One region of the Kluyvera sp. CHPC 1.2972 genome, then DNA from elsewhere that is predicted to be linked to it. Evidence: riboswitches for the same ligand, from Rfam matches in the RefSeq annotation. Region 1 holds a riboswitch; each other region holds the start of a gene.
What was found. A riboswitch is a leader RNA that binds a small molecule or an ion and turns the genes downstream of it on or off. The one in region 1 is predicted to bind thiamine pyrophosphate.

Region 1 (7,921 bases):
AGAATGCCGCCGTTTTGCGCCAGCGCCATGCCGCCGCCGGAGGCGAACAGCTGATTGGCCGCCAGCGCCATATCCTCGGCGTTACGCCCCAGCACCACCAGGTTGTGGGAGTCGTGCGAGTAGCTGGTTGCAATTGCGCCGCGCAGCTCACCCCAGCCTTCCAGCAGGGCAATCTGCGGTTTGGCTTCATGGCGGCCGTGACGGTGCTTCACCCAGATCAGGCTGAAGCCCGCTGGGATCTCGACCTCGCCGTTGCGGATCTGTACGTCGATTTCGCCCCATTGGGTAAAGCGCGCGCCGCGGATGTGGCGCAGACGGGCGGTGCCGTGCTGGATATTGCCCACGCGCAGCGAGAAATCATCAGCCTCAAGCGGGGAGAGGCGCAGGGTATTACGCGGCGGCGTGACCCCAACGGCGGCGGTCAACGCGTCTAGCAGCTTGCCGTCGCGGGCAATCTGCTTTCCGGCGACGTACACCGCGCGGGCGTTGAGTTTTTCCAGCGAATCGAATACCACGAGGTCGGCGCGACGTCCGGCGGCAATCAGCCCAAGGTCATAGCGCTGCAGGCGAATGGCGGCGTTCAGGGTGGCGAAGCGCAGGGCATCGGTCGCTGTCAGGCCATGTTCAATCAGCAGATTCAGCAGGGCGATAATGCCGCCTTTTTCCAGCAGCATGTCCGGCGGCACATCGTCAGTACAGACGGTAATTTGTGAAGAGAGATGCGGCAGTGATTTCAGCGCCTTGACGATATCCGGCAGCAGGTAAGGGTGCGAGCCGCGAATTTCCAGGGTCAGACCGGCGCGCAGTTTCTCAAGCGCGTCGTCGGCGGAGGTCAGTTCGTGATCGGAGGTGACGCCTGCGGCAAGATAGGCTTGCAGGTCGGCACCGCTCAAGCCACGGGCGTGGCCTTCAATCAGCTTGCCGCTGTTGAGCCCCGCCTGCACGATCTCCTGCATCCGGCAGCTGCCGTGTAGCACGCCGTGCATGTCCATCACTTCCGCTACGCCGCGCACTTCCGGCCAGCCCAGCATGGTTTCCATTTCGGCACCGGCAAAATCGGCCCCGGACATCTCCAGCCCCGGCGTAGACGGCACGCTGGACGGTGCGGCGACCATCACCTGCAGGGGCAGATGACGACTGGCTTCTACGGCATAGCGAACGCCCGCGACGCCCAGCACGTTTGCCAGCTCATGCGGATCCCAGAATACGGCGGTGGTGCCCTGTGCCAGTACGATCTCCGCGTAGCGCTCCGGCGGCAGATGTGAACTTTCGAGGTGAACGTGGGTGTCCATCAGGCCTGGAGAGAGGTAAACGCCGGGCAGGGAGTGATGTTCCAGCGTGTCGCTGCGGCTGCCGCGCGGGTGGACGCTGGCAATCATATCGCCAACGATACCGACATCGGCTTCGCGAATTTCACCGGTCGCCATATCGACAACGTTGGCATCGGTGAGCAAAAGATCAAACGGGGACTCGCCACGTGCGGCCTGAACGGCGCGGCGGCGGTTTTCAGCATTGCTGGACATAACAACTCCGGCGCAGGGATAATGCGTGCTACTTTAGGGGCAGAGCAAACGGTTGCCCAGATGATTAAATTTATCACCCGATAACTTCAGCTTATTGTGCGTGATAGCCACGAGTGAAGCACACCATGACCGACCCCTGGCAGCGATTGCCTGCGCTCTCGCTTAAACAGTTGCAGTATTTTGTCACGCTGGCGCAGCTGCGTCACTTTACCGATACCTCTAACCGGCTGGCGATTAGCCAACCGGCGCTGAGCAGCGCTCTGCGCCAGATTGAAACGGTGCTGGGCGGTAAGCTGGTCAACCGTACCGCCTCGGCGGTGACGCTGACCGAGCTGGGGGCGGCCATTTTGCCGCATGCCCAGCGGGTGCTGAGCGTGGCGCAGCTGGCGTTTCACGATATGCAGCAGATTGTGGAAGCGGGCGGTGATGGCACGGTGCGCATTGGGCTGGTGCCGTCGGTCAGTTCGCTGCTGTTTCCGCTGTTACCCGAGGCGCTAGCGCAGGCATTTCCGCGCCTGCGCGTCGAGTTTCTCGATCGCACCAACGACGCACTGGCGCGCGATCTGCAAAGCGGACACATTGATTTTGGCGTGGGGGCTATCGACAGTTCTCTGCCCGCTGAATTGCAGGTTTTTCCGCTGCGTGAAGACCCGCTGGTGGCGATACTGCATGTGGATGACCCGCTGGCCGGGCAGCCACATTTACCGTGGAAACAGCTGGCAGGGCGCGATATTGCAGTGTTCTCAAAAGGTAATATTCAGCGTCTGGTTGGCGCGCTGGTGGAGAGCCAGCGGTTGACGCTCAATACCCGCTATCAGGTTGATTATATTGAAACGCTGTACGGGTTGGTGCGCTCGCGCTTAGCGGTGGGGATCCTTCCGCAGCTGTACACTACCCATCTGCAGGATGCGGCGCTGCGAGTCGCGCAGCTTCAGCAGCCAGAGCTAACGCGTACCGTCGCGTTAATGCGTGGCCCGCAGACGCTGCCGCCGCTTATCGAAGCCTGTTTCACATTGCTGTTAAAAGCGCTTCGCGATACCCCGTAGCCCGGTCGAGTAAAGCGACGCCGGGAAGACGCCACCCAATAAAGAAAGAAGGAGGCCGAAGCCTCCTTAGCGAATTACTTCTGGGTAACGGTCAGCATCCCGTTATCGCGGCCATGGGTTTTATTCCATGACGCGCTTTCAATACCGTCGGCATTCATGCTGACGGAAATCACATAGCCCGCCCCGCGAATTTCATAGAAATTGGCGTTAACACGCTTAACCACCGCTTTCTTACCGTTGATGGTCGCGGAGAAGAAGCCGTTTGACAGGGTGGCTTTCAGGACGTTGGAGGAGAGGGTCGCTTCGCGCATTGGGTCCGCGACGTGCGCGGCTTGAGCGTGCTGCTCGACGTCTTTGCTGCGGGTAGCGTTTGCCGCATTAGCGTACGCCGCCGTCATCGCCGCATTGTTAATGCTCTGCTGGCGGTTCTGCTCGGATAAATAGCAGGTGTCTTTAGAGACGCCCTGTGCTTCGCAGGAAGCCATGCGCTGTGCCGGGGAGCTGCAACCTGCCAGCGCTGCGGAACCAACCAGAACGGCTAACACCATCATTTTAGCTTTCATCATTAACCTTATTTCTTATTAATTAACACACAATATTTAATCGGAAAGATTATTTAATCACTTCCGTTATTACTAGCAAAATGTAAAAAATTAAGTGTAGTCTGAATTATTCGTGGTTACAGTCAATGCTAATCGTTGATAGAGTATTGTTAAATACCGCACCAAGAAGCACACCTGTCGCCACCAATGCCATAGAGGCAATGGCGTAAGCAAGAATGAGTTTTATCATCGGCTATTTATTTTATAGAACGGCTATCATCATTATTGTTTACGTTGTACCAAAAAAGAAAACCGCTAATAGTGTCACGGACACACGATTCCCTTCTTTCGTAACGCAAAGCAACTATCAACTAAGATGGTCATTTGAATATTGATTTAGATCATGCATAGAATCGGAAGCGATCGATGCAACGAACAGTCATGATGTTTATTGTTATTGATTATAATAAACAGTCGCTTACGCTAACACGCTTCCTTTGTTGTGAATGGTTACTATTCGAAGTTAAAAGCTTATTCTGATGAACGGATACCGGAGTTTAATGATTTCATTCATTTTTATTTTCATTGAGTGTTATTCACACTGGATGCCTTAATGATCTTTACTTTCATATGAAGGAGTTGTCCTGATGTGCAGATTATTCTCAAAGCATGATTGTTAATTAAAATTTAAATATTGGTTTGCTAGTGTGATGCAAAAATAATAGGTATGAAAAGTGGGTGGGTAAAAAACATCGCTAGAAATATCCTCCAGCGAAAACAAGAATGAATGATGCAACCGGAACACCGTAAACCTATTTCTAACGCGGTGAGCAAGATAAGCGAGAATCTTCACCTGAACGCCACGTCGCCAAAGAGGAGTGGACCTTATTTGAGAGACCCCCGTTTTTTCAGACACAATAAAGAAGATAATTTACCACTGTTATTACATGGTTTTTTAAAAGGAAGCCAGTTATTAGGTCTAGGCTGTCGTGGTCCACTATATCTCCTGGGGCGATTGCGATACGTTCGCGCCTTTTTAACGCCGTGGCGTCATGCTTTTTGATTGTATAGTAAACTGTCGCTGTACTATATTTAACCTTTGCTGTAGTGCTTATGGGCGACGGTTCTTAAGGGTAGTCGCACTCACTCCTATATTCAGGCCTGACTTTCTCTATGGAATCGAATTCTCACGCACCGTTGAGCAGTTTTATCGATCTCATGATGGACGCTGTTTTTGCCGTTGACGCCCATGCCAATATCATTTTTGCCAGCGCGTCCTGCGAGCGTATTTTTGGTTATACTCCGAAAGAACTGATCGGCAGTAACATGTTTGACATGATGTTGCCGGAAGACCAGGAATTAACCCGAAATTCGATTGTCGATGTGATGGCAGGTAACCCGCAATTTCATTTCGAAAATCGTTATGTCCACAAAAATGGGCAGGTCTTGAATATCATGTGGTCAGCGCGTTGGTCACCGGCCGATCAATTACGTATCGGCGTGGCCCGCGATATCACCGAGCGTAAACGTTCCGAATTGCTCCAGTCGGTGCTTTATGCCATTTCTGAAGCCGCACATACCGCTGAAGATCTGCTCAAACTATTCCAGCGTATTCATGAGATAGTCGGTACGCTGCTACCGGCCGATAATTTCTCGGTGACGCTCTATGATGATAAAACGGCCCAACTGAGCTTCCCGTACCATGTGGACGAGTTTCAGGAGACCCCGGAGCCGTTTACGCTGATCCCGGAGACGTTTTACGCGGAAGTCATTCATACCGGTCAACCTCTGCTGCTCACGCCTGAAACGATGGCAGGGCGTATGGAAGAGTTGCGCACCTCCTTTAGTATGAATCCATTCTGTTGGCTGGGCGTGCCGCTAAAGTCGCATAAAGGCACGATTGGCGCGTTAGTGCTCAAAAGTTATCCGGGCGGCGTGTGCTACAACGAACAGGATCAGGAACTGCTGCAGTTTGTATCGACACAAATTGCGACGGTGATTGAACGCCAGCAGATGCAGGCCCGATTGCAGCATATGGCGCAGTACGATCAACTGACCGACCTGCCGAACCGTAGCCTATTGTACGATCGCCTGAAAACAACGCTGGCGACGGTACGCCGCGAACAAGGTCAACTGGCGTTGCTGTTTATCGATCTCGACAAATTTAAGCAGGTTAACGACACGCTGGGCCACGGCATGGGCGATCTGCTGCTGCAAGAGACCGCCGTGCGCCTGAAGCGTTGCGTACGTGAATCGGATACCGTCGCGCGCATTGGCGGTGATGAGTTTGTGGTGTTGATTCAGGGAACGTTGTCGCCTGAACATGCGGCGCGGGTCGCTCAAAAAATTGATAACGCGTTCCGCACGTCTTTTAGCCTGCAGGGCCATATGTTGACCATCGAACCCAGTATTGGGATTGCCTGTTATCCAGAGCATGGCAGCGATGAGCGCCAGCTTCTCGATTATGCCGACAAAGCGATGTATTTAGCGAAACAGGGTAAAGCGCCGCGGAAACATTATGGCTAAGTCATCAGTCGCGTAATGCGGTCCGCTCAACGTATGGGCTTGTTTGTCGTGCATCCTGCTGGCATTATTGCGGGCAGCTATTAATGACAAGTTAATCGCCATAAATTGATTCAAATGACTCGGGGTGCCCTTCTTTACGAAGGCTGAGAAAAACCCGTACCACCTGATCTGGATAATGCCAGCGTAGGGAAGTCAGAGACCGCCAGGTCATTGCTTCTTCGCGTTTTGGCAGGAGCAAACCATGCAAGCCGACCTGCTAAGTCCCGCGCAATTCGCGCACACCGCACTCCTTCTGCAGCAACATTCTCCCCTTGTTCACTGTATGACTAACGATGTCGTACAGACCTTTACCGCCAACGTATTGCTGGCGCTCGGCGCATCGCCAGCAATGGTCATTGATGCCGGAGAAGCCGCGCAGTTCTCGGCTATTGCCAGCGCATTATTGATTAACGTCGGCACCTTAACCCAGCCGCGTGCTCAGGCGATGCGGGCGGCGGTTGAGAGCGCGAACCGGGCGGGAACGCCGTGGGCGCTCGATCCGGTGGCGGTGGGCGCGTTGACGCTGCGCAGTGACTTCTGCCGCGAACTGGTGCAGATGGCCCCGGCGGCGATTCGTGGCAATGCCTCAGAAATTATGGCGCTGGCTGGAGAAAGCCAGGGCGGGCGCGGCGTGGATACCACCGATACCGCAGCGGCGGCGCTGCCAGCGGCGCAGAAACTGGCGTGCGCAAGCGGGGCGATGGTTGCAGTGACCGGCGAAGTTGATTACATCACCGACGGTGCACGAACGTTGGCGGTGAACGGCGGCTCTCTATTGATGACCCGCGTGGTCGGCACCGGCTGCGCGCTCTCGGCCGTCGTGGCGGCGAGCTGTGCCTTACCGGGCGACCGTTTGCTGAACGTCGCAGGAGCCTGCGCGGTGATGAAGCGGGCGGGGCAGCTTGCTGCGCAGGGGCGAGGGCCGGGCAGTTTTGTTCCTGCGTTTCTTGATGCCTTGTATGTGATGCACGGGGAGGTAGCGGCATGAAGCGTATCAATGCCCTGACCATTGCCGGTACCGATCCTAGCGGCGGCGCGGGCATTCAGGCCGACCTGAAAACCTTCTCGGCGCTTGGCGCCTACGGCTGTTCTGTTATCACCGCGCTGGTGGCGCAGAACACCCGTGGAGTGCAGTCGGTCTACCGGATTGAACCCGACTTTGTCGCCGCGCAGTTAGATTCCGTGTTCAGCGACGTGCGCATCGACACCACCAAAATCGGTATGCTGGCGGAGACGGATATCGTCGAGGCGGTGGCCGAGCGACTGCAACGCTATCATATTCAGAACGTGGTGCTGGATACGGTGATGCTGGCCAAAAGCGGTGACCCATTGCTTTCCGTATCCGCCGTTGAGACGCTGCGCCAGCGCCTGCTGCCGCAGGTCTCGCTGATTACGCCAAACCTGCCGGAGGCCGCGGCGCTGCTCGATACGCCGCATGCTCGTAACGAGCGTGAGATGCTGGAGCAGGGCAGAGCGCTGCGGGCGCTCGGCTGCGAAGCGGTGCTGATGAAAGGTGGGCATCTTGATGATGCAGAAAGCCCCGACTGGCTGTTTACCGCCGAGGGTGAAATGCGTTTTACCGCGCCGCGTGTGGTGACCAAAAACACTCACGGCACCGGCTGTACGCTGTCGGCCGCGCTGGCGGCATTGCGGCCGCGCCACGCCAGCTGGCAGGAGACGGTGCCCGTCGCCAAAGCCTGGCTGTCGCAGGCGCTGGCGCAGGCCGATACCTTACAGGTAGGCGAAGGTATTGGGCCGGTGCACCATTTCCACGAATGGTGGTAGCTGTCCGGCTGACGTGCCAGTCGGTTGTGCTTAAAATCTGCCAAAAGTTGGACATTCCGCGCTCCCGGTACCAGGCTTATCCTGCTCAAAAGTGTTGAGCAGGATATCCAGCCGACATGATGTCGGCGCTTACGGGAGCATAGCTATGACTGATATTGCGCAGTTGCTTGGCAAAGACGCCGACAGCCTTTTACAGCATCGTTGTATGACCATTCCAGCCGACCAGCTCTATCTGCCCGGCCACGACTACGTTGACCGGGTGATGGTGGATAACAATCGTCCGCCTGCCGTGCTGAGAAATATGCAGACCCTCTACAATACCGGGCGTCTGGCGGGGACGGGTTATCTGTCGATTCTGCCGGTGGACCAGGGCGTTGAGCACTCGGCCGGGGCCTCGTTTGCCGCCAACCCGCTCTATTTTGACCCGAAAAACATTGTTGAACTGGCGATTGAAGCGGGC
Region 2 (7,921 bases), on a different contig from region 1:
CCAGCGCGCGGATCAGCACGCTGCCTTTCTCCTGGATGGTTTGCCGGGCCGATGCGCTTTCCCGCCCGTAATCGCGCACGATAAGCGCCGAGAACAGGCAGACCAGCAGCAAAATCACGCCAGTCAGCAGCCAGCTAATACCGGTCGCAACCGAATCCTTCTGTAAACGTATGAGGCTCATGGGGCTTCCTTCTCTTTTCCCGTCATCATCCCTCAGCAGAAATCATGCCATTTTTCGCGCCCGCTAACCCGGCCCTCGAGCACAAACGTCCCGCTTCAACGAGTAAAAATGACCCGCCGGGTAGGCTGACGCGGGTCATTTTTACTCGCCTGCTGCCGTAAGTGGCCTGCAACCCTCTGCATTATCGCGGTTTGTGAGTCTGGCACAGAAGATGCAATAGCTAAGATAACCACACCACAGGAGAATCAACCATGAAACGGAACAACAATCTGACCCTTACGCTCTTTGCCGTCGCGGCACTCACCTTCACCAGCGGGGCGGCGCTAGCCGGGCCGCATCACTGGGGCAACAACAGTGATAACGGCAGCTACAGCCAGCTAACCGACGCACAGCGGGCGACGGCGCAGAAGCTACACGATGATTTTTACAACCAGACCAGCGCGCTGCGACAACAGCTCACCTCTAAGCGCTATGAGTACAACGCCCTGCTAACCGCCGATAAGCCAGATAGCGCGAAAATCGAGGGCGTGGCGCAGGAGATCGAGACGCTACGACAGAAGCTGGATAATCAGCGAGTGAAGTTTGATGTCGCCATGGCGCAGGCCGGAATACCTCGTCACGGTGGGATCGGCTATGGCTGTCAGGGCGGGCACAACGGAGGGGGTCATATGGGCGGCATGAACCGCTGGTAAGGCTTAGAAGTTCTTTTCGGTCGGCTGCCAGGTGCAGTAGTTTTCGTTCGCCACCAGCAAGAGCTGCGTGCCTTCCGGCGCTTCCAGCCAGGCAATGCTCACTTCGGCGGATGAACGGCTCTGGCGGCTCGCAATATGCCCCAGGGCGCGGGAGTCAAAATCAGGCTTCACCGTTTCGCCTTCACAGGTGGTGACGGAGCCGTCGGCATGCCAGCGCCCCTGACGTAATACTACTTTCCCCAGCCGCAGCGCATCGCTGGTCTGGAGGATCTGCTCGGCACGGTAGCGGTAAAGCGCCACCTGGTCACTGGAGAGCTGCTGTTTCTGCCCATCCGTTTCGCGCTGCATAAAGCTCAGCTCGCCGTTGCTATCGAAACGGGCGCGAATATGTTCGGACGGTTTACCGTAGACGTTGAGTTCAATCAGCTGCAGCTTGTCATCCTGCCAACGGTATTCGCTGGTCGAGGTATTGCCGCTGTGCCACGGACTTAGCGTAGTTAAGAGATGGGTCTCGCCGCCGCTATCTTTACGCCAGATGCGAACCGCACCCTGCGTGTCAGCATAGCCGCTGGCGGTGAAAGGCGGCAGCGTGCTGTTATGGCTGCAGGCAGTGAGCAACAGTACGCCAGCCAGCGCCGATAAACGGCACCAGATGAACGAAAGGGGCGAAACCGCCCCTTCTTTAAAACTGTTCACTGCCACGCGGTCTTACTTAACTGCGTCTTTCAGTGCTTTGCCAGAAACAAATGCCGGCACGTTAGCTGCGGCGATTTTGATTTCTTTACCGGTCTGCGGGTTGCGGCCAGTACGCTCAGCGCGGTGGTTCACTTTGAAGGTACCGAAACCAACCAGTTGTACAGCATCACCTTCTTTCAGAGACTCAGTAATAGCAGCCAGGGTGGATTCCAGTGCAGCTTTAGCCTGGGTTTTAGACAGTTCAGCCTTGTCCGCAATTACATCAATCAGTTGAGTCTTGTTCATAAGTTATCCTTACAATGTGTTTATCGCTTGCTAAGCATCGAGTGCGACGAAAATGCCATAAAAGCACTCTCCTGCATACACGCACCGATAGCCACTTTTTTTCGCCCTCCAAATGTAGACCAGACGGGGGGCAGATGTGAAGCCTTCAGGCGTGACAATTCAGGCGGTAAATCACGTTTTGTTGTCTCATTGCTGAAAAATTATACCAATATTGCTCTCACCGGCCTCGCGGAGGTCTGCGCGTAGCCCTTTAATCAGTTCAATATCCCGTTCTTCGCACTCGGCTAAAAGGCGGAAAATCTCCCACTGAATGTCCCATTCTTGCTCTACCGCAGGGTTCAGACGCAGCTCTTCATCGGTCATTTCGCGACCAGCCTGGGTCATTTCCAGCATCGCCACGGAGGTAATAGAACTCTTACTGACTTCGATCGCGTGCTCGAGGGTTTCACCGCTCAGGCGAGAGTGAATTAATTCACTTAATGCTACGCAGGCATCGATCGCTGGATAAACGCCGTACATGTCGTAATCATCGGCTGCCGGGATCGCCTCTTCCAGTTTTTCCAACTGGCTATCGAAGTTTACCTTCGCGTCTTTGACGGTTAGGGTTTCCCAGATGAGGTCGAGGATACGACGGTACAACTGCGGCTCACCAAATTCCGACTCTTTGCAGAACATGGCGTAGTTTGGGTACATGCGTTCGCAAAGACAGGCCATAAAGGTGACGTGCTGCCAGCTTTCCAGCTTCTCCAGACGCAGATGAATCGGGTTTTGTAACATGATGAGTTCTCGAATACGGAAATTAGACGCAGTTTACCCGATATGGGGCGGTTTTGCTGCAAGCCGCGTAAAAGCCGGGCGCTCTGAGGCCACGGCGTCTGCCCAGCGCGTCGGCTCCGGCAGGCGGTAGCCCTGGGTACAGCGCTGCACCCAGCCTAAAGCGCTCTCCAGGCTGACGCGATGACCCGTGGAGATAAACAGCGGGTTACAGCGCGCTTTGCTGCGCCAGACCCACGCCAGCTGCTCGTCTTTGTCCATCAGCGGTGCCAGCGCGCCAACCTCAGGCGAGAGCGGCTCAAACTTGCCGCACAGCCGTTTTTTTGCCACGCCGATGGTTGGCACGTCCACCAGCAGGCCAAAATGGCTGGCGACGCCTAAACGACGCGGATGGGAAATACCGTGGCCGTCGACGAACAGCAGATCGGGCTTTTGCGAAAGCTGCTGCCAGGCCGCCATCAGCGCAGGGGTTTCGCGAAAAGAGAGAAAACCGGGGATATAGGGCATGGTGGTGGCGATACGCGCCACCTGATATTCCACCAGCTCAAGCGTAGGGTACTTCAGCAAAACCATCGCCGCGCGCGTCACTTCACCGCCCTGCTCAAAGCCTACGTCAGCGCCGCCGATCAGATCCGGGGGATCGCAGTGAAAACGATCGTCCCGGATCACCGATGAGGCTAGCTCCAACTGCTGTGAACGCAGCGATGCGAGATCCATCAGCGGTGATACTGCGCCGACAGGCGATGTACCGCCTCCACAAAGACACCCGCATGTTCCGGCGGCACGTCCTGATGAATGCCGTGGCCGAGATTGAAGACGTGGCCTTCGCCCTGACCAAAACCGGCCAGAATCGTCGCCACTTCTTCTTCAATACGCGCCTCAGGCGCATAAAGCATGGACGGGTCCATATTGCCCTGCAGAGCCACTTTATGGCCTACGCGACGGCGCGCATCGGCGATATCAGTAGTCCAATCGAGACCCAGCGCATCGCAGCCAGTTTCCGCCATTGCTTCCAGCCACTGACCGCCGCCTTTGGTGAACAGCGTCACCGGCACGCGGCGACCGTCGTTTTCACGCAGCAGGCCATCAACGATTTTGTGCATGTAGTACAGCGAAAACTGCTGATAGTCGCGACCGGCCAGCACGCCGCCCCAGGTATCGAAAATCATCACCGACTGCGCGCCGGCTTTAATCTGCGCGTTGAGGTACAGCGTGACGCTCTGCGCCAGCTTATCCAGCAGCAGATGCAACGCTTTAGGGTCGGCGTACATCATCTTTTTGATAGTGGTAAAGGCTTTGCTGCTGCCGCCTTCCACCATATAGGTCGCCAACGTCCACGGGCTGCCGGAGAAACCAATCAGCGGCACTTCGCCCTTTAGTTCACGGCGAATGGTGCGCACCGCGTTCATCACGTAGCCCAGCTCACCTTCCGGGTCCGGAATCGGCAGCTTTTCAACATCCGCTTTACTGGTGATAGGCGAGGTAAAACGCGGGCCTTCCCCGGCTTCAAAATAGAGTCCCAGCCCCATCGCATCCGGAATGGTCAGGATATCCGAGAAGAGGATCGCCGCATCAAGCGAGAAGCGGCGCAGCGGCTGCAGAGTGACTTCGCAGGCCAGCTCGGCGTTTTTGCACAGCGACATAAAATCACCAGCATGGGCGCGGGTTGCCTTGTACTCCGGCAAATAGCGGCCTGCCTGGCGCATCATCCATACCGGGGTCACGTCTACGGGCTGGCGCAGCAGCGCGCGCAGATAACGATCGTTCTTCAGTTCGCTCATGTTTACATTCCTTTAGCGTTGATGCGCCTATTGTAACATGTCAGTCGTAATCAGCCCGACACATTGCCACGGTATCTTCGATCAGACGACGCGCCACGGTGCCCGGCGGCGGCAAAAGCGGGAGATCGTCGTAGCGATACCAGTTGGCGTTAAGCAGCTCTTTAGGATCGATAACGATGTCGCCGCTGTCGTACTCCGCCATAAAGGCGGTCATCAGCGACTGCGGGAATGGCCACGGCTGGGAGGTGACGTAGCGCAGGTTCTTCACCTTAATGCCGCTCTCTTCCATCACTTCACGCGCCACCGCCTGCTCTAAGGTTTCGCCCACTTCAACAAAACCGGCCAGCACGGTATGCACGCCGTTGCGATGGCGAACGTGTTGGGCAAGGAGGATCGAATCATCGCGGCGAATGGCGACGATAATGCACGGCGCAATCTGCGGGTAGTAGCGCTCACGGCAGTGGCTGCACAGCATCGCCCATTCGGTTTTGCTCGGGTGCATGGTATGGCCGCAGTAGCCGCAGAATTTGTGCGAGCGGTAAAACTCCGCCAGCTGCACGCCGCGCCCGGCAAGCTGGAACAGGCCCACGTCCTGGTCAAGAACCTGACGCACGGTGCCCATATCGTGGCGACGCTGCTGTACCAGCCAAACCGGGTCACCTTCCCACTCACCAATCTGGAGTGCGTGCTGACCCACAAGATCGAAATTTACCGCTTCGCCATATGGTAATTCCCCACCGGGCAACCATAATTTTTGTTCGTGGCTGACTATCCACCAGCCGCGATCCAATTTTTCAATTATACGATCCATATCTCTTGCGCTACCTTCGGTTCATAGGCATTTTATTAACATAATATTTACATATTGACGTGAGCAGATTTTAAACTTACTGATGCGGGGGTCAACCTATGTTAAACCAGTTAGAGAGCCTGACAGAGCGTGTAAAAGGACACCACAGACTGGTCGACCGCTGGCTGAATATTCGTAAGCACCTGCTCGTGGCTTACTACAATCTGGTTGGCCTTAAGCCTGGCAAAGAATCGTTCATGCGTCTTAACGAGAAAGCGCTTGATGACTTTTGTCAGCGCCTGGTCGACTATTTATCTGCCGGTCATTTCAGTATTTATGAACGCATTATCCATAAAATGGAAGGCAACAGTCCGCTTTTAAACGCCAGCAAAATCTGGCCGCTGCTGGATGCCAATACCCAACAAATTATGGACTACTACGACTCTACGCTGGAGAACGCTATCGACCAGGATAACGTGTATGCCTTCCAGCAGGCGCTGTCCGATATCGGTGAAGCGCTGGAGGCCCGTTTTCTGTTGGAAGACCAGCTCATCATGCTGACCTTCGAGGCGCTCGGCGAGGACGAAATAAAACGCCCGGCTTGAGATTTGCCGCATTAACGAGTAGTTTACATTCATTACCTCTCATCATCTGAGGTTACTTCTTGTCGGAGTGCCCAGTGCGCAAGCACGGGCTGAGACCGTTAATTCGGGATCCGCGGAACCTGATCAGGTTAAGACCTGCGAAGGGAACAAGAGTCAATCTATAGTCGCATCGCCCAAGGGCGATCTTCTCTCTTGCTTCATCCGTCGTCTGACAAGCCATGTCCTTACTTTTATTTGGAATGAGCTATGTCTGTCACTACTAAACCATCTCGCCGCGAACAGCGCGCCCAGGCCCAACACTTTATCGATACCCTGGAAGGCACCGCGTTCCCGAACTCCCAACGTATCTACATCACCGGTTCGCAGCCGGATATCCGTATTCCAATGCGCGAAATTCAGCTGAGCCCCACGCTGATTGGCGGCAATAAAGAAAACCCACAGCTCGAAGCGAACGAAGCGGTGCCGGTGTACGACACGTCCGGCCCCTACGGTGACCCAAACGTGGCGATTAACGTCCAGCAGGGTCTGGCAAAGCTGCGCCAGCCGTGGATTACCGCTCGCGACGACAGCGAAGAGCTGGATGACCGCAGTTCCGCCTACACCAAAGAGCGGCTGGCCGATGATGGTCTCGACGAACTGCGCTTTAATGGGCTGCTGACGCCGAAGCGCGCCAAAGCAGGTAAATGCGTCACTCAGCTGCACTATGCCCGTCAGGGGATTGTGACGCCGGAAATGGAGTTCATCGCCATTCGTGAAAACATGGGCCGCGAGCGCATTCGCAGCGAAGTATTGCGCCACCAGCACCCAGGCATGGCCTTCGGCGCACGCCTGCCGGAGAACATCACGCCGGAATTCGTGCGTGATGAAGTCGCCGCCGGGCGCGCCATCATTCCTGCCAACATCAACCACCCGGAATCCGAGCCGATGATCATCGGCCGCAACTTCCTCGTGAAGGTGAACGCCAATATCGGTAACTCGGCGGTGACCTCCTCCATTGAAGAGGAAGTGGAAAAATTGGTGTGGTCCACCCGTTGGGGCGCAGATACGGTGATGGACCTGTCGACCGGCCGCTATATCCACGAAACCCGCGAATGGATCCTGCGTAACAGCCCGGTTCCGATCGGCACCGTGCCGATCTACCAGGCGCTGGAGAAGGTCAACGGGATCGCCGAAGATCTGACCTGGGAAGCCTTCCGCGACACGCTGCTGGAGCAGGCCGAACAGGGCGTCGACTACTTCACTATCCACGCGGGCGTGCTGCTGCGCTACGTGCCGATGACTGCCAAGCGCCTGACCGGCATCGTCTCTCGCGGTGGTTCTATCATGGCGAAATGGTGTCTCTCCCATCATCAGGAAAACTTCCTCTACCAGCACTTCCGTGAAATCTGTGAAATCTGTGCCGCCTATGACGTATCGCTGTCGCTGGGCGACGGTCTGCGTCCGGGCTCGATTCAGGACGCCAACGACGAAGCCCAGTTCTCCGAGCTGCACACGCTGGGCGAGCTGACCAAAATCGCCTGGGAGTACGATGTGCAGGTGATGATTGAAGGCCCGGGCCACGTGCCGATGCAGATGATTCAGCGCAACATGACCGAAGAGCTGGAGCACTGCCACGAAGCGCCGTTCTACACCTTAGGGCCGTTGACCACCGATATCGCGCCGGGCTATGACCATTTCACCTCCGGCATTGGCGCGGCGATGATTGGCTGGTTTGGCTGCGCGATGCTCTGCTACGTCACGCCAAAAGAGCACCTTGGCCTGCCAAACAAAGAGGATGTGAAGCAGGGGCTGATCACCTACAAAATTGCCGCCCACGCCGCCGACCTGGCGAAAGGGCACCCGGGCGCGCAGATCCGCGATAATGCGATGTCAAAAGCGCGCTTCGAATTCCGCTGGGAAGACCAGTTTAACCTCGCACTCGATCCGTTTACCGCCCGCGCCTACCACGATGAAACCCTGCCGCAGGAATCCGGCAAAGTCGCCCACTTCTGCTCCATGTGCGGGCCGAAATTCTGCTCGATGAAAATCAGCCAGGAAGTACGCGACTACGCTGCCGCCCAGACGATTGAAGTGGGCATGGCGGATATGTCGGAGAACTTCCGCGCCAAAGGCGGTGA
Region 3 (7,921 bases), on a different contig from region 1:
AGCGCGGCGCGCTGCTGCCGCTGCGTAAGCACTTCAAGCTGTTCAGCAACCTGCGTCCCGCCAAGCTGTACCAGGGTCTGGAAGAGTTCTGCCCGCTGCGCGCCGATATCGCCGCTAACGGCTTCGACATCCTGTGCGTCCGTGAACTGACCGGCGGTATCTACTTCGGCCAGCCGAAGGGTCGCGAAGGCAGCGGCCAGCACGAGAAAGCGTTTGATACCGAGGTGTATCACCGTTTTGAGATTGAACGTATCGCCCGTATTGCGTTTGAATCTGCACGCAAACGTCGTCACAAAGTGACCTCTATCGATAAATCCAACGTGCTGCAGTCCTCCATTCTGTGGCGCGAAATCGTCAGCGAAATCAGCAAAGAGTACGCCGACGTTGAACTGGCGCATATGTACATCGACAACGCGACGATGCAGCTGATTAAAGATCCCTCGCAGTTTGACGTGGTGCTGTGCTCTAACCTGTTCGGCGACATTCTCTCCGACGAGTGCGCGATGATCACCGGTTCCATGGGTATGCTGCCGTCTGCCAGCCTGAATGAAGAAGGGTTTGGCCTGTATGAACCGGCCGGTGGCTCCGCGCCGGATATCGCGGGCAAAAATATCGCTAACCCGATTGCGCAGATCCTCTCTCTGGCGCTGCTGCTGCGCTACAGCCTGGACGCCAACGACGCGGCCACTGCCATTGAGAACGCCATTAACCGCGCGCTGGAAGAAGGCGTACGGACCAGTGATTTAGCTCGCGGCGCCGCGGCAGTCAGTACCGATGAAATGGGCGACATCATCGCCCGCTATGTTGCCGAAGGGGTGTAATCATGGCGAAGACCTTATACGAAAAGTTGTTTGATGCTCACGTGGTTTATGAAGCGCCAAACGAAACGCCGTTGCTGTACATCGACCGCCACCTGGTGCATGAAGTGACTTCACCGCAGGCGTTTGACGGCCTGCGCGCGCACAACCGTCCGGTGCGTCAACCGGGTAAAACCTTCGCCACGATGGATCACAACGTCTCTACCCAGACCAAAGACATCAACGCCTCCGGCGAGATGGCGCGCATCCAGATGCAGGAGCTGATTAAGAACTGCAACGAGTTCGGCGTTGAGCTGTATGACCTGAATCACCCGTATCAGGGCATCGTGCACGTGATGGGGCCTGAACAGGGCGTTACCCTGCCTGGCATGACTATCGTCTGCGGTGACTCTCATACCGCGACTCACGGCGCATTCGGCGCACTGGCGTTTGGTATCGGCACCTCCGAAGTGGAACACGTGCTGGCGACTCAGACCCTGAAGCAGGGTCGTGCCAAAACCATGAAGATTGAAGTGAACGGCAAAGCGGCAACTGGCATCACTGCCAAAGACATCGTGCTGGCGATTATCGGTAAAACCGGCAGCGCAGGCGGCACCGGCCACGTGGTTGAGTTCTGCGGTCAGGCCATCCGTGACCTGAGCATGGAAGGCCGTATGACGCTGTGCAACATGGCGATCGAACTGGGCGCGAAAGCGGGCCTGGTGGCACCGGATCAGACCACCTTCAACTACGTGGAAGGCCGTCTGCATGCGCCGAAAGGCAAAGATTTCGACGAGGCGGTCGCCTACTGGCAGACCCTGAAAACCGACGATGGTGCCACCTTCGACAGCGTAGTCACCCTGCAAGCGGAAGAAATTGCGCCGCAGGTGACCTGGGGCACCAACCCAGGCCAGGTGATCTCCGTGAATGACAATATTCCGGACCCTGCCTCCTTTAACGATCCGGTAGAGCGTGCCAGCGCCGAGAAAGCGCTGGCCTATATGGGCCTGAAGCCAGGTATCCCGCTGACCGACGTGGCTATTGATAAAGTGTTTATCGGCTCCTGCACCAACTCGCGTATTGAAGATTTACGCGCGGCGGCAGAAATCGCTAAAGGCCGTAAAGTCGCCCCAGGCGTACAGGCGCTGGTCGTGCCTGGCTCCGGCCCGGTGAAAGCGCAGGCGGAAGCGGAAGGTCTGGATAAGATCTTTATCGAAGCGGGCTTTGAATGGCGTCTGCCGGGCTGCTCTATGTGTCTGGCCATGAACAACGATCGTCTGAACCCAGGCGAACGCTGCGCCTCTACCAGCAACCGTAACTTTGAAGGCCGTCAGGGCCGTGGCGGTCGTACTCATCTGGTCAGCCCGGCGATGGCCGCAGCGGCCGCGGTAACCGGCCATTTCGCCGACATTCGTAGCTTGAAATAAGGAAACACCATCATGGCTGAGAAATTTACCCAACATACGGGACTGGTGGTGCCGCTGGATGCCGCGAACGTCGATACCGATGCCATCATTCCAAAGCAGTTTTTGCAGAAAGTGACCCGTACCGGCTTTGGCGCGCACCTGTTTAACGACTGGCGCTTCCTGGACGATAAAGGCGAGCAGCCAAACCCGGAGTTCGTGCTGAACTTCCCGGAGTTCAAGGGAGCCTCTATTCTGCTGGCGCGCGAAAACTTCGGCTGCGGTTCGTCTCGCGAACACGCACCGTGGGCGCTGACCGACTACGGTTTTAAAGTGGTGATTGCCCCAAGCTTCGCCGATATCTTTTACGGCAACAGCTTTAACAACCAGTTGCTGCCGGTCACCCTGAGCGATGCGCAGGTCGACGAAATGTTTGAATTGGTGAAAGCCAACCCGGGCATAACGTTTGAAGTGGATCTGGAAGCACAGGTGGTGAAGGCGGGGGAGAAATCCTACAGCTTTAAAATTGACGACTTCCGTCGCCACTGCATGTTGAACGGGCTGGATAGCATTGGCCTGACGCTGCAGCATGAAGATGCGATTTCTGCTTACGAAAACAAGCAGCCGGCGTTTATGCAGTAATCCGTAACATTGCTGCCTCCCCGGAGGCGGCGCGTTCGCGCCTTGTCCGGGCTACCGCTGTTAGTAGCCCGGCCGAGCGCAGCGACGCCGGGGCTGCACAAAACTAAACGTCCTTCACCCGCCCGGTCATCACCAGCGTCACCAGCGAAATCCCGGCTATCACCCAGTACACCGAGTAGTGACCAAAGCTCTGCGCCAGCGCCCCCTGAATAATCCCCGCCAGAATCACCCCGGTTGAAATGCTGTTGGTAAACAGCGTAGTCGCCGCTCCCGCACGACCCGGCATCAGGTCCTGGAACCACAGCATACCAATCCCGGCGACAATGCCGATAAACACCGCGTTAAACAGCTGGAGCACCAGCAACGACGTATGGCTATGGAAGAAGATCAGCCCGACGTAGAACAGCACCCCGGCGGCCACCGCCGTTACCATCATCCGCCGCTTACCGAAGCGCTTCACGTAGTATCCCGCGAGGATCATCGCTGGAATTTCCAGCCCTGCCGCCGTGCCCATCAGGATCCCCGCCAGGCTATCCGGCAGACCAAGATCGCTGCTGATCCACAGCGGCATATCGATGATATACATGGTGTTACAGGTCCACATCAGCGTCGAGGCGATAAACAGCATCCGCACGTTGCTGTCTTTCCAGCCGCTAATCTGGTTCTGCACCGCATCGGCAGGCTGTTCGACTCTGGCGACCGACGGTAACGTCAGGGCAATCAGCGTCAGGCTGATGGCAAAAATTCCCGCAGCAATGGAAAACATGGCGGTAAAGCCATAGTTAAGTGCCAGCATGAAAGCCAGCGGCGGGCCAATCACCCACGCCAGCGACAGCTGCGCACGCATTACCGAACTGAACATCACCACTTCACGCGCCGAGCTATCGGCATATTCACGCGCCAGCGCGAACAGTTGCGGCATCGCGGCGTTGGCGATCGAGGCCAGCAGCACGCCGCAGGTAATCAGCGTCAGATAGTGGCGGTTGAAGGCGAAAAGTAGCGCGTTGCCCACCGCCATCAGGCAGCAGAACATGATCAGCTTGCGCCGATCGCCCCGGTTATCAGATCGTTTTGCCAGCCCAAGGCTGACGACGATCCCGGCGATGGCGTTGACGGTATAGAACAACCCCACCCAGAACGGCTGCACACCGACTTCTCGGCTGAGATACAAACTCAGCGTCGGCGCCTGCAATGCCCCCGCTATGCCCATCATAAAGGCCACCAGCATAAAGGCGGCATACACACCGTTGAGACGTCGTCCCATCGTCATTAACCAGAGCATCAGAAATCCTTTCGCGAAAGAATAAAAAAAAGCCAGCAGATGATACCTGCTGGCAAATACTCAGTCACACATGATTAGGCGAATTAATACTCAGAGGTCGGGTTCGTAACTTCCCACTGCATCAGATAGTTCAGCACTTCAAGCCGCTGTGCGGTCGCCTGACGGGCCAGCCAGGAAACATTTTTGGTAGCAGAGAAATAACGCTGGTAGAACTGATACATGGTGACCTCCTCATTTCCCCTTCGCTTCATCGAAATCAATTATTGGCTTAATATAGGGATTAATAAATTGCTGAGTTTTTATCAGGAGTTCCCCTTTTATGCCTTCAGGTCGATTACAGCAGCAGTTCATCCGCTTATGGCAATGCTGCGAAGGAAAATCGCAGGAGACCACGCTCAACTCACTGGCCGAGCTGCTCAACTGCTCTCGCCGCCATATGCGTACGCTTTTGAACACCATGGAGGCGCGGGGATGGCTGACCTGGGAAGCGGAAGCCGGGCGCGGTAAGCGCTCTAAGCTGACTTTCCTCTATACCGGGTTAGCTCTTCAACAACAGCGCGCGGAAGATTTGCTCGAGCAGGATAGGATCGATCAACTGGTACAACTGGTCGGCGACAAGGCTGCGGTGCGACAGATGCTGGTATCGCATCTGGGCCGCAGCTTCCGTCAGGGGCGACATATTCTGCGAGTGCTTTACTACCGTCCGATGCGCAATTTACTGCCGGGAACGGCGCTTCGGCGCTCGGAAACCCATATTGCGCGGCAAATCTTCAGTGCGCTGACCCGGGTAAATGAGGTAAATGGGGAACTGGAAGCGGATATTGCGCACCATTGGCAGGCCATATCCCCATTACACTGGCGTTTTTATTTGCGTCCCGGCATCCATTTTCATCACGGTCGTGAACTGGAGATGGAGGATGTCATCAGTTCGCTGCATCGCAGCATGACGCTGTCGCTCTTTTCCAACATCACGCGCATTCATTCCCCAACCGCCTGGACGCTCGATGTCCATCTGAGCGAACCCGACCGCTGGCTGCCGTGGCTGCTGGGCCAGGTATCGGCGATGATCCTGCCCCGCGAATGGCAATCGCTCAGCGACTTCCCGCGCATGCCGGTAGGTACCGGACCGTATGCCGTCGCCCGTAACAACCAGAACCAACTGAAGATCCACGCGTTTGATGACTATTTCGGTTTCCGGGCGCTGATTGACGAGGTGAACGTCTGGGTGCTACCGGAAATCAGCGATGAGCCGAACGGTGGCCTGACGCTCCAGGGCACTACCCAGAGCGAAAAAGCGGTAGAAAGCCGCCTCGAAGAGGGCTGCTACTATCTGCTGTTTGATGCGCGCAGTTCGCGCGGCAACAACCCGGCGGTGCGCCAGTGGCTGAGCCACATTTTCCACCCGAACAACCTGCTATATCACGCAGGCGAGCAGCACCAGAGCCACTGGTTCCCGGCCTACGGCCTGCTGCCGCGCTGGCACCATGCCCGTAGCCACGCCTGTGAAAAACCGGCAGGTCTTGAGTCGGTCACCCTCACCTACTACCGCGATCACGTAGAACACCGGACGATCGGTCAGATCATGGAGGCGCTGCTGGCGGCGCACCAGGTCAAACTGGTTATTCAGGAAGTGGACTACGACGAATGGCACCGTGGCGAAGTGGTCAGCGATATCTGGCTGAATAGCGCCAACTTTACGTTGCCGCTCGACTTCTCGATTTTTGCCTACCTTTATGAAGTGCCGCTGATCCGCCACTGTATTCCCATCGACTGGGAGGAGGACGCACAGCGCTGGCGCGAAGGAGAACTTTCACTGCCCGACTGGTGCCAAAGTCTGCTGGCAAATCAGTCCATTGTACCGCTGATCCACCACTGGCTGATGCTGCAAGGTCAGCGCAGTATGCGCGGCGTTCGCATGAACACCCTGGGCTGGTTCGACTTTAAATCCGCCTGGTTTGCACCGCCGGATCCTTAAGGCTTTTGATTTATTCACGTAATCATTACAATGTGCCGTTCTCAACGGGGTGCTGCGCCGAGTGCGCGGGCTGAGAGATACCCGTCGAACCTGATCCGGATAATCCCGGCGAAGGGATTTGAGGCTAACTCAAAATCCTTTGCCACCATTTTATAAAGGTGCAAAGTGCTCAAAAAATTACTCCCCCTGCTGGTGCTGGTTGCCGCTCCGGCCCTCGCCAAGCCTGTACTGACCGTCTATACCTACGACTCCTTTGCTGCCGATTGGGGCCCGGGCCCGGCGGTGAAAAAAGCGTTTGAAGCCGACTGCAACTGCGAGCTGAAGTACGTGGCGCTGGAAGACGGCGTTTCGTTGCTCAACCGCCTACGCATGGAAGGCAAAAATAGCAAAGCCGACGTGGTGCTGGGGCTGGATAACAACCTGCTGCAGGCGGCAACCGACACCAAACTGTTTGCCAAAAGCAACGTTTCTACCACCGCCGTTACCGTACCGGGCGGCTGGAACAACGACACCTTCGTGCCGTTCGACTACGGCTACTTCGCCTTCGTCTATGATAAAAACAAGCTGAAAAATCCGCCGAAAAGCCTGAAGGAACTGGTTGAGAGCGACCAGAAATGGCGCGTGATTTATGAAGACCCGCGCACCAGCACGCCGGGCCTTGGCCTGCTGCTGTGGATGCAAAAAGTCTACGGCGACAAAGCGCCGGAAGCCTGGCAGAAGCTGGCGGCGAAAACGGTCACCGTCACCAAAGGCTGGAGCGAAGCCTACGGCCTGTTCCTGAAAGGGGAAAGCGATCTGGTGCTGAGCTACACCACCTCTCCGGCGTACCACATCATTGACGAGAAGAAAGATAACTACGCGGCGGCAAACTTTAGCGAAGGCCACTATCTGCAGGTGGAAGTGGCGGCGAAAACCGCGGCCAGCAAACAGCAGAAGCTGGCAGATGAGTTCCTGAAGTTTATGGTCTCTCCGGCCTTCCAGAACACCATCCCAACCGGCAACTGGATGTACCCGGTGACCAACGTCACCCTGCCAGAAGGCTTTAATGGTCTGGTGAAACCGCAAACCGCGCTGGAGTTTACCCCGCAGCAGGTGGCTTCCGAACGTCAAAACTGGATTAACGCATGGCTTCGCGCAGCCAGCCGCTAATCCCTCGCTGGCTGTATCCAGGGCTGACGGCAACCACGCTGATGGTTGCCGTCGCGCTGGCGGCGTTTCTGGCGCTGTGGCTGAACGCACCGGAAACGTCCTGGTCAACGCTGCTCGGCGATAGCTACCTGTGGCACGTGGTGCGCTTCTCCTTCTGGCAGGCGTTCCTCTCAGCGCTGCTGTCGGTCGTGCCGGCCATTTTCCTCGCCCGCGCGCTCTACCGCCGACGTTTTCCCGGCCGCACGCTGCTGCTGCGGCTGTGCGCCATGACGTTGATTCTTCCGGTACTGGTTGCCGTCTTCGGTATTCTGAGCGTTTACGGGCGTCAGGGCTGGCTGGCCCAGCTTTTTGCCTGGCTTGGCTGGCAGTGGCGCTTCTCGCCCTACGGCCTACAGGGTATTCTGCTGGCGCATGTTTTCTTTAATATGCCAATGGCGACTCGCCTGCTATTACAGGCGCTGGAGCAGATCCCCGGCGAGCAGCGTCAGCTTGCAGCCCAACTGGGAATGCGCGGCTACCCGTTCTTCCGTCTGGTGGAATGGCCGTGGATGCGCCGACAAATTCTGCCCATCGCCACGCTGATTTTCATGCTCTGCTTCGCCAGCTTTGCCACCGTGCTATCGCTCGGCGGCGGGCCGTCCGCGACGACCATCGAGCTGGCTATCTACCAGTC

Region 2: it holds a riboswitch for thiamine pyrophosphate, as region 1 does, so the genes downstream of both, thiC (phosphomethylpyrimidine synthase ThiC) here and thiM (hydroxyethylthiazole kinase) in region 1, are expected to answer to the same signal.
Region 3: it holds a riboswitch for thiamine pyrophosphate, as region 1 does, so the genes downstream of both, thiB (thiamine ABC transporter substrate binding subunit) here and thiM (hydroxyethylthiazole kinase) in region 1, are expected to answer to the same signal.

The regions. Positions count from the first base shown of each region.
Region 1 is NZ_JAPKIB010000001.1:433,492-441,412, reverse strand. Features, by position in the region: partial or broken gene V6944_RS02190 (adenine deaminase) at 1-1,523, opposite strand, end outside; gene V6944_RS02185 (LysR family transcriptional regulator) at 1,649-2,569, shown strand; gene V6944_RS02180 (hypothetical protein) at 2,644-3,132, opposite strand; gene V6944_RS02175 (sensor domain-containing protein) at 4,285-5,637, shown strand; TPP riboswitch at 5,748-5,844, shown strand; gene thiM (hydroxyethylthiazole kinase) at 5,879-6,664, shown strand; gene thiD (bifunctional hydroxymethylpyrimidine kinase/phosphomethylpyrimidine kinase) at 6,661-7,461, shown strand; gene fbaB (class I fructose-bisphosphate aldolase) at 7,607-7,921, shown strand, end outside.
Region 2 is NZ_JAPKIB010000025.1:23,933-31,853, reverse strand. Features, by position in the region: gene zraS (two-component system sensor histidine kinase ZraS) at 1-181, opposite strand, end outside; gene zraP (zinc resistance sensor/chaperone ZraP) at 433-873, shown strand; gene V6944_RS22280 (DUF1481 domain-containing protein) at 877-1,569, opposite strand; gene hupA (nucleoid-associated protein HU-alpha) at 1,582-1,854, opposite strand; gene V6944_RS22270 (YjaG family protein) at 2,041-2,631, opposite strand; gene nfi (deoxyribonuclease V) at 2,665-3,345, opposite strand; gene hemE (uroporphyrinogen decarboxylase) at 3,345-4,409, opposite strand; gene nudC (NAD(+) diphosphatase) at 4,450-5,220, opposite strand; gene rsd (sigma D regulator) at 5,319-5,804, shown strand; TPP riboswitch at 5,858-5,967, shown strand; gene thiC (phosphomethylpyrimidine synthase ThiC) at 6,051-7,921, shown strand, end outside.
Region 3 is NZ_JAPKIB010000006.1:139,659-147,579, forward strand. Features, by position in the region: gene leuB (3-isopropylmalate dehydrogenase) at 1-821, shown strand, start outside; gene leuC (3-isopropylmalate dehydratase large subunit) at 824-2,224, shown strand; gene leuD (3-isopropylmalate dehydratase small subunit) at 2,237-2,842, shown strand; gene V6944_RS12215 (sugar efflux transporter) at 2,946-4,124, opposite strand; gene sgrT (glucose uptake inhibitor SgrT) at 4,208-4,345, opposite strand; gene sgrR (HTH-type transcriptional regulator SgrR) at 4,444-6,099, shown strand; TPP riboswitch at 6,135-6,234, shown strand; gene thiB (thiamine ABC transporter substrate binding subunit) at 6,265-7,248, shown strand; gene thiP (thiamine/thiamine pyrophosphate ABC transporter permease ThiP) at 7,224-7,921, shown strand, end outside.